Regions from separate parts of the Shewanella sp. SP1S2-4 genome, predicted to be linked through region 1. Evidence: predicted binding sites of a transcription regulator. Region 1 holds the regulator's gene; the other holds the start of a gene.

Region 1 (4,741 bases):
ATGGCGTACCCGAAGGCGTTACTCGTCTGCAAGTGCGTGTGGAAGGCCCCTTTGGTGAGATGCCCAATCTGCATTTCAAATACCACAGGGTATCTTGCCAGCAATGTGAAGATGCACCTTGCGTTAAGGTGTGCCCAACAGGCGCGGCCTATGTGGGTGAAGACGGCATTATCTCTATCCATACCGAGAAGTGTGTCGGCTGCATGTACTGTGTGGCAGCGTGCCCCTACAAAGTGCGCTTTATGAACCCAGAAACCAAGGCGGCGGATAAGTGTAACTTCTGTAAAGACAGTCGTTTAGCGCGGGGCGAAGAGCCAGCGTGTGTGACTGTGTGTCCAACCGATGCCTTAGTGTTTGGCGATGCTAATGATCCAAGCAGTGAAGTGGCCATCATGCTCAACACTAAAATCACTTACCAAGATAAAACCCATTTGGGCACTAAACCTAGGGTATATCGCGTTCCTACCAAAAGAGGGGGGATTTGATTATGAACAATACTTGGGGCGACATGGCGCAATATGATCCTGTCACTTGGCACTGGGTCATTGCCGTTTACCTGTTTATGGCGGGGTTATCCGCGGGCAGTTTATTGATTGGCATTGGTTTACGCTGGGCGAATAAGGAACTCAGCGCGGGAGCCGAAAGCAGCATTCTTAAGGCGGCCGCCATTATTGGGCCTGTAGCGATTAGCTTAGGTCTAGCTTGTTTAGTGTTTGACTTAACCAAACCCTTCCACTTTTGGTTGATCTTAATTCACTATAACTTCCAGTCTGTGATGGCGATCGGGGTGCTGGCGCTGCTGGCGTATTCTCCCTTAGCTTTTGCGTACGCCATTATTGTGCTGCGGGATGACTTACCAAAATGGGGTTTGGGTTTCCTAACACCTATCGCTAAGTTACTTATGCCATTTCGAAAGCTGATTGAAGTATTGTTGTTTGTCCTCGCCATTGGCGTAGGGGCTTACACTGGCTTCTTAATTTCGGCGATGAATGCTTATCCTATGCTCAACACTGCGGTACTGCCTGCGCTGTTTTTAGTGTCGGGTTTGTCGGCGGGCGCTGCGGCAAATGCGGTACTGGCGTTGCTGATGTTTAAGACGGACAGCCACGACAAAACTTTAGTGAAGATGCACGGTTTAGAATTGCCTGTGATGGCGATTGAAATCCTGTTCCTGTTCATGTTGTTCTGCGCCTTGTACTTCAAGGGCGGCGCGGCGGCTGCGGCCTTAGCATCGTTAACGTCTGGGCTATGGGCAAGCGTGTTCTGGATAGGCGTTGTCGGTATTGGCTTTGGTATTCCATTGCTGTTTATGCTGCTACCCGCCGCGACTCGCCACACTAAGGGCGCGATGATCATGGTGGCTTGTGCGAGCTTAACGGGCGTACTCGCCTTAAGACACTTTATTGTGTACGCAGGGCAAAGCTATTTAAGCTGAGTATAAGCTGGCTTTACATATTGATAGATAAAGAAAAAGCACTGACAATGTCAGTGCTTTTTATTGTTTGAATCTTCAGATGATTTGTCAATACAAGCAGGACGCTTATTGGGGTAATAACTCGATAACCGACTTCACCGTTAGCACTAAGGCGCTGATACTGCACAGGACTAATGTCGCCATTTTAGTTTTATCTTTATCGACACTGCCCACCAATCGCCCCGCGACTAAATACCCTAAAAGCACAGAAGGCAGCAACATCAACGACAGCCACAGGTGCTTCAATTCTAATAAGCCAGTGATCGCCAGAATGACCATAGCTATGGTGGAGCTAAAAATGAAGAAGGCCGACAGGGCGGCGCGAAACTGCGAGGCATCTTTGCCTGACAATAGAATCGCCATCGGCGGACCACCAATGGCGGCAATATTACCGAAAATCCCCGAGACGACGCCCGCGCCGAAGAGGGTTTTCTTATTCACTGGTAGGCTGAATTTATACAGGCTGAGGATAACCGCGACAGCCACAATGGCGGCGATGGATAACCCGAGTATGGGCTGAGGCGCAAACAGCAACAGGCTCGCGCCGATAAAACCGCCGGGCACGCGACCTAGGAGTGCATATTGCAAGCCATTGAATTCTAAATGACCACGTTCCCGGAATAAGGTCAGTAGCGAGATGGTAAATCCCATGGCAATAACGGGACCCGGTACGAGCTGCGGATCGACGATATACAGCAAAGGACTGGCGACAACCGCTAGGCCAAACCCAATCAGGCTCTGGGTTAAGGCGCCAAGAAATACAATCAGCGAGGCCAAGGCAAGAGTCTGTGGATCTATCATAGAAAACATAGGATTCCATATAAACAAAAAGGGATCGTTAACGATCCCTATTGATGAGCACTGTGATGTAACTTTGCCAGCGACAAGTCGCTATTCCATGTCTTCCCACTCGATCCCCATCTCGTCCATCAGCAACTTGGCTTCGGCGGGAATGCTGTCTGGGCTATCTTTTGACAGATCTTCATCGTTAGGCAATGGCTGGCCAGTGTAGGCGTGCAAAAATGCCTCACACAACAGCTCGCTGTTGGTGGCGTGACGCAAATTATTGACCTGACGACGAGTTCGTTCGTCCGTAAGGACCTTAAGCACTTTGAGCGGAATAGACACAGTAATTTTTTTTACTTGTTCATTCTTCTTGCCATGTTCAGCATAGGGGCTGATGTATTCCCCATTCCATTCAGTCATTGACTCACCTGTTATAACGCTAAATTCGGGGCAGATTTTAAACCCTTACAAAGAACAGTCAAATTATTGCTACTATTTCTTTGTGATTGCAAACAGATTTCTTTATGTTCAGACGTCTAAACGTCTTCACGCCTATTGACGATGGCGTTGGGCTTAGGTACATTTAGACGTCCAGACATCTCTATCAGTCTACCGAATTTAGGAGTCCACCCATGGCAGAGCGTCAATTAGCCACACTGGCAGTGCGTCAGGGTATCGAAAGCGATACTCAATATGGTGCAGTTGTGCCACCGATTTATTTGTCGACTAATTACGCCTTCGATGGTCATAAAAATCCCCGCGAATTCGATTACAGTCGTTCAGGCAACCCAACGCGCTGCATTTTAGGTGAAGCATTAGCCCAATTAGAAAAGGGCGCCACTGGCATAGTGACATGCACTGGCATGGCGGCCATCACCCTAGTGACCACATTGCTCGGCCCTGATGACCTGTTGGTGGTGCCCCATGATTGTTATGGCGGTTCTTACCGTTTATTTACTAATTTGGCAAAGAAAGGCCAGTTTAAGTTGATTGTGGTCGATCAAACCGACAGCCAAGCGTTAACCGCAGCGATCGCGCAAAATCCTAAGATGGTGTGGCTCGAAACCCCGTCTAACCCGCTATTGCGAGTGGTGGATATCGAAGCCATTGCTAAGGCGAGCCATGAGGTCGGCGCGCTGGTGGTGGTCGATAACACTTTTTTATCGCCGATATTGCAACAACCCCTATTGTTAGGCGCGGATATCGTTATCCACTCCACCACTAAATATATCAATGGTCACAGCGATGTGGTTGGCGGCGCAGTGGTTGCCAAAGATGCACAAATTGGCGAAAGCTTACATTGGTGGTCGAACACGTTAGGCTTAACGGGGTCGGCATTTGATAGTTACTTAACCCTGCGTGGCCTACGAACCTTAGCGGTGCGTATTCGTGAACATCAAACCAATGCCCAGCGCATTGTTGAGGTATTGACGCAAAGCCCTGTGGTGAGCAAAGTTTATTACCCTGGTCTTGCGGATCACCCAGGTCATGCGATTGCAGCCAAGCAACAACAAGGCTTTGGCGCTATGCTGAGTTTTGAGCTTAAGGGCGGCGAGGCCGAAGTCGTGGCCTTTTTAGGTGCACTCCGCTTATTTAGCGTGGCGGAAAGTTTAGGTGGCGTCGAAAGTTTGGTGGCCGTGCCCGCCACTATGACCCACAGAGCCATGGAGCCGCAGGCGCGCTTCGAGGCGGGTATTAAGGACACCCTATTGCGTCTATCGGTGGGTATTGAAGATGCCGCCGATTTAGTTGCAGATATTCAAGCAGGATTAGCCGCCGTTGCGGCTTGTCAGTAGAGGAATAATAGATGGCACGTTGTCACTTACATAAATTTGGTGGCTCCAGTTTAGCGGATGCCGATTGTTATCGCCGAGTCGCCCATATCCTGTTAACCCACGGTCATAGTGATGATCTCGTGGTGGTCTCTGCGGCGGGTAAGAGCACGAATTTCCTGTATAAATTATTAGCGCTGCGTGATGCGGGTCAGCTATGGCAAGAAGAATTACAAGTGCTGATCAGCTACCAACAGGGGTTGATTGAGCAGTTGTTATCAAATGAACAAGCCCGCGATCTGCGTGAGCGTTTGGCCACTGATAAAGCGCAGCTTATCAGCTTATTATCCTTAGATACCCGCAACGATTACCAAATTAGCCATGTGGTGAGCTTTGGTGAACGTTGGTCGGCACGTTTAATGGCGGCGCTGCTGCGCGAATCTGGCGTGGCCGCAAGCCATGTGGATGCCTGTTCAATTTTAGTGGCCGATGAAGCCGCTGTGCCGCAAATTCGGGTACAAGAATCCCGTGCTAAAGTACAAGCCCTATTAGCTGCCCATCCAAATGAGCGCTTAGTGATCACCGGCTTTATCTGCGCTAACGAGCGCGGCGATACCTTGTTACTCGGTCGAAATGGTTCAGATTTTAGCGCCAGCTTGATTGCCAGCCTTGCCGATATCGAGCGCGTGACCATTTGGACCGATGTGGA
Region 2 (4,741 bases), on a different contig from region 1:
TTTGCTCAATTCCAACAGTTTCTGCTTAGCAAAGGCTAACTGTTTACGCAGCACAGGTAATAGTTTGACTTCAACATCTAAATCGACTGGGCTGTGCAGCAATGAACATGATGTGCCAATCCACAGACGATCGCCTAAATCACGCGCCACTGCGCCAATACGCTCGGCAATCAAATCGATTTCTGCCGCCCACACGTTACGGCCATTAACCACGCCCACCGACAAAATTTGCTCACTGCGCAACGCATTTGCAAACACAACCAGTTGTTCTGGCGCCGTAACTAAATCCAAGTGCAAACCAGCAACAGGCAAGGCAGATACGAGGGCTTGATGATGCGCAATACCGCCATAATAACTCGCTAAGAGAACCTTAACGTTAGCAGTGCTTAATGCTTGATAAGTCTTAGTCATCGCCGCTTGCCAATGCAGGTCTAATTCTAATGCCAGCACAGGCTCATCTAACTGTACCCATTCCACACCTTGGGCGGCGAAACGCGCCAGAATATCAGCATAAGCCGTTAATAAATTCGGTAATAAACTTAACTTATCGAACTCTTGGCCGACGGTTTTAGCAAGGTATAAGTAACTGACTGGACCGAGTAGAACAGGTTTGGCTTTATAGCCTAGCGCTTGCGCTTCGCTGACTTCATCAAAAAACTGCTCGTAAGCAATCGAAAACTCTTGGTTTTGCGTCAGCTCTGGCACCAAATAATGATAATTAGTATTGAAATACTTGGTCATTTCAGAGGCTGGCGCATCTTGGCCTGTCGGCGCTCTGCCGCGGGCAACACGGAATAAGGTATCGAGATCGATAGCGCCTTCGCCGCGGTGGCGATCAGGGATGGCATTCAAGGTCGCACTCAGGGTTAATACTTGATCGTAAAAGGCAAAATCCCCCACGGGTACTTGCTCGATGCCCGCTGCGGTTTGCCACTGCCAATGGGTACGGCGCAGTTCACTCGCTACTTCACATAATTCGGCTTGAGTACTCTCACCACGCCAGTATTTTTCTAAAGCAAATTTCAATTCACGTCGACGCCCGATACGGGGAAACCCAAGACTATTTAATTGCATACCCTATCTTCCTTTATTTGAGATAAGCCAAATTCGGCACTTGCACCCACCAGATTGTGTTCTCTTGGCACTTTTCAGTATTTCCGCCTTGATAAATAACAATGGGCGTCTGGACGTCTAGAAGTTTATTGTGTTAGTCTCTATTCCAGCAACCGAATTGATTTCAAGCACAACATGAGCGAATTTCACCTGGAGTGAACATGATCGAACTAAGACATCTGCGAACCTTAATGGCCCTGAAGGAAAGTGGCAGTTTGGCGGGCGCAGCCAAAAAACGTTTTGTCACTCAATCCGCCCTCTCCCACCAAATAAAGGAGTTGGAGCAAAGGATTAACTCGCCTATTTTTGTGCGTAAAAGTAAGCCGCTGTCATTCACCCAAGAAGGTGCGCGTCTGCTTCATCTCGCGGAAGAAATTTTGCCTAAGGTGCTAGAAACCGAGACAGATCTTAAGAATGGCCTTGAAACCGAAACCAATCAGTTACGTGTCGGCATTGAGTGTCACAGCTGTTTTCGCTGGTTAATGCCTGTGATGGAGCAATTTAGACAAGAACATCCCCAAGCCGAGTTAGACTTGTCGAGCCGTCACTTGTTCGACTCGCTCAATGCCTTGGAAATGGGTGAACTGGATATAGTGCTGACCTCAGATCCTGTACCTGGGCATTCACTCGCTTATCAGCATTTGTTTGATTTTGAAGTGAAGTTAGTGGTTGCTAAAGATCATCCTCTAGCAAAAGAAGCCTATGTCACCCCTAAGCAATTAGCACACTTGCCTATTATCAGTTATCCCGTACCACTAACGCGTTTAGACATCTATCGCCACTTTTTAGAACCCGCAGGCATAGAAGCGGGCGAGCAAAAAACCTGTGATTTAACCATGATGTTATTGCAACGCATCGCCTGCAAAGATGGTATCGCTGCCCTGCCGAACTGGTCGATAAATGAAGGACATGGCCTAAGCCTCACCACGGTGAAGCTAGGGCAAGAAGGCTTGAAACGCCCTCTGTTTGGCGCCTATCGCCGCCATAGCGCCAACTCAGCCTTGATCCAAAATTGGTTACAACTGGTGGCGAGTGAAGGTTTATCCCGCCAGCAGAAGACAAATTAACACAGGTGAAACCTAAAAAAAAAGCCTGCTGATGCAGGCTTTCTTATTGAATTGTATGATTATTTCATAGGATCAAGCAGCTGTTTAGCGAATCTCAAAATTACAGCGGATTCATCAACAATCCACGCATAGACAAGACACGGCGCAGTATCAACCCTGATGAATTAGGATTACGGGTCTGACGCAAATTATGGGCGATCATAAATTCTTGACGCAGATCCTGATCGAGATCTAACGCCTCGAACGCTTCGATGGTTAAGGTCTGTTGTTGATTATCAATCAATGACTTAATCACACTTAAAGGAAATGACTGTTCGGCATTAGCATTTAAATAGGCAAAGGCCGTAAGTGCGATAATTTGCCCGAACACACTGAACAGAGCTAAGGTTTGTACTTCGTCAGCATCAACCTCCACACCTTCCATCTCCGCTAAACTATCCACCGCATCAGTTGCAATATCTTCAGTCAGCTTCCAATAACCTTGGACCAACTTTTTATAGGGCTGTGGTAGTTCATCGAGGCGTTCTTTTAAATAGAACGTAAAGGCGTAGCGATAAATATTAACTTGACCTAAGCGGACCAAAGCTTCTTTCAAAGAGCGCGTCTTAGGGTTAATCACCCCAGATGCCTGTGCGGAATTACTGCGCATTAACATGTGCGCCGCTAATGCGGGATCGCTCGAGATAATGTCGATCACGTTACGAATGTCGCCTTCAGCGAGGATCGCTTTTTTGAGTGGAATTAAAATCCCTCGGCGGCCAATCACTTGCTCTTCATTCGCTATGATAGCTCTAACTTGAGTAAAAACCTGTTGCTCAAGATCTGTCATAAGACACTTTGCACCTGTTTATTAGCAATAAGATGATTCGGTTACTCTTCACATCATACCCAAAATTTAAAGAATTTCAGTACTAAGTCGCACAATAGCCTAACGAAAAGAATAAAAAATGACTACCTTATATGTAACATCAAATGGTGAAGCAAATAAGGTGCTGGAGGTGGAGATATAATCCCATGTTTTAAAACAATTTTAACATTTCCATTCTTCAAGTCGTCACGAGCCTGTCCGTCTAATAATTTATCTCTATTTCTACAACGAGGGTAAGCGACACCCATTCGCATTTCATTGCAATATGCCTCTCACTTACAATGACCAATTCAACATCAGTGTTGAAGCATAGCATTCCCGCTACATAGTCGACTTTTAGCTCATTACTACTCATCACTCTAGTGCCACAGTTTTCAGCAACAATTGTTCTGTAATGAGCATCATTTAGTATCATGGTCATGAGAATCTTGCCAATATAAGATGACTCAATCAAAGGATACAATTGAGCCTCAAACTGATATCAAAGTGGAAATGTCTTTATTTGGAATTGGCAAACAAACAATCCATTTGAAAAGAAAAATCAACTTAAGTATCATGGTCAAAACGTAGAGTTTTTTGCTCAAAGCACGGAAATAGTAAGCAGTTTTGACTGTTTCAGATAAAATATCGGAGAGAAACGTGAGATACAGTAAATTTACCATTGCTTTGTTGTGCTTGTGTGCAAGTAACTCGTACGCCTTAGAGTTGATAACAGCAACTGAAAACCAAACAGTAAACCAAATCGAACAAAAGTTTGATATTGATAACTTGTTAATATCTATAAATGATCGTTTATCTAATCATAAGAAAAGTGAATATGATTATGAATCACTATTAAAAAACATCAAAAACGAGAAAGAGAATTATAACAAGGCAATATTGGCATTACCCAATGCTATTTTAACAGAAAGTGACCCGAGCAATTACTTCAAAGGAATCGAAACCTTAGTAAAAAACATTGATTCACTTGAAAAGAAATCAGTCGATGACGAAGTTAAAAATAAAGAAAACTATCAAGACATATTAAAACAATACGAAGTTGTTAACAGTCAACGCACCCAAAGAAGCGCACAGCTTTTTGCATTAAAAAAAGAAATTGTTAATCGTATTGTTGCTGAGTTATCTAGTGTTGATAGTATTAAGTCAGTTGACCTAGAAAGCTCCATGACCTGTTCTAAATTTCAATCTATAAATGATTGTTTAAAAAATACCGAAAAGTATACAGTTAAAAACACGATTAATTCAGATCCATTCCTTAGTGATAAAAGTGTACTGCTATCATACAAGGTTATTGATGCTAGTATGAATATGAATGGTGAACTGCATTACAGAGTTAATATGACGTTTAAACCGTCATATAACAACAAAATAGAATCATTACTCAATGAAAAACTGGGCCTGAAGTCCACAGTCATTACCCTTACGAGTAACGTTGATGCAGACTGGTATATCGATGGTGCGAAGGTTGGTACTGGTAAGAAAATTTACCCCGAAGTTACCTTAGGTAAGCATGGCATTGTTGCTTCATACAAAACCATGAAAAAATCAACCATTGAAACAGTAGAAACCAATGCAATTTTTAACTATAGATTTGGCAAGGTAGAAGATAAATCCGCTACTGATAATGAAGAAATTAAGAGCATAGCGAATAAGTCGACTGCTGATGAGACTAAGCCTAAACAGACTAAGCCTA

What was found. Region 1 encodes MetJ, which represses methionine synthesis genes. Its sites were predicted from a motif close to TAGACGTCTAGACGTCTA; they were not measured.
Region 2: the regulator MetJ is predicted to act here: its motif matches at 1,185-1,202, upstream of metE (5-methyltetrahydropteroyltriglutamate--homocysteine S-methyltransferase).

What each region holds. Positions count from the first base shown of each region.
Region 1 is NZ_JAUOET010000006.1:107,843-112,583, reverse strand. Features, by position in the region: gene Q4Q52_RS08575 (4Fe-4S dicluster domain-containing protein) at 1-485, shown strand, start outside; gene nrfD (NrfD/PsrC family molybdoenzyme membrane anchor subunit) at 488-1,435, shown strand; gene Q4Q52_RS08565 (sulfite exporter TauE/SafE family protein) at 1,541-2,284, opposite strand; gene metJ (met regulon transcriptional regulator MetJ) at 2,366-2,680, opposite strand; gene metB (cystathionine gamma-synthase) at 2,893-4,056, shown strand; gene Q4Q52_RS08550 (bifunctional aspartate kinase/homoserine dehydrogenase II) at 4,068-4,741, shown strand, end outside.
Region 2 is NZ_JAUOET010000002.1:322,640-327,380, reverse strand. Features, by position in the region: gene metE (5-methyltetrahydropteroyltriglutamate--homocysteine S-methyltransferase) at 1-1,074, opposite strand, end outside; gene Q4Q52_RS03630 (LysR substrate-binding domain-containing protein) at 1,275-2,180, shown strand; gene Q4Q52_RS03625 (HDOD domain-containing protein) at 2,281-3,009, opposite strand; gene Q4Q52_RS03620 (hypothetical protein) at 3,688-4,741, shown strand, end outside.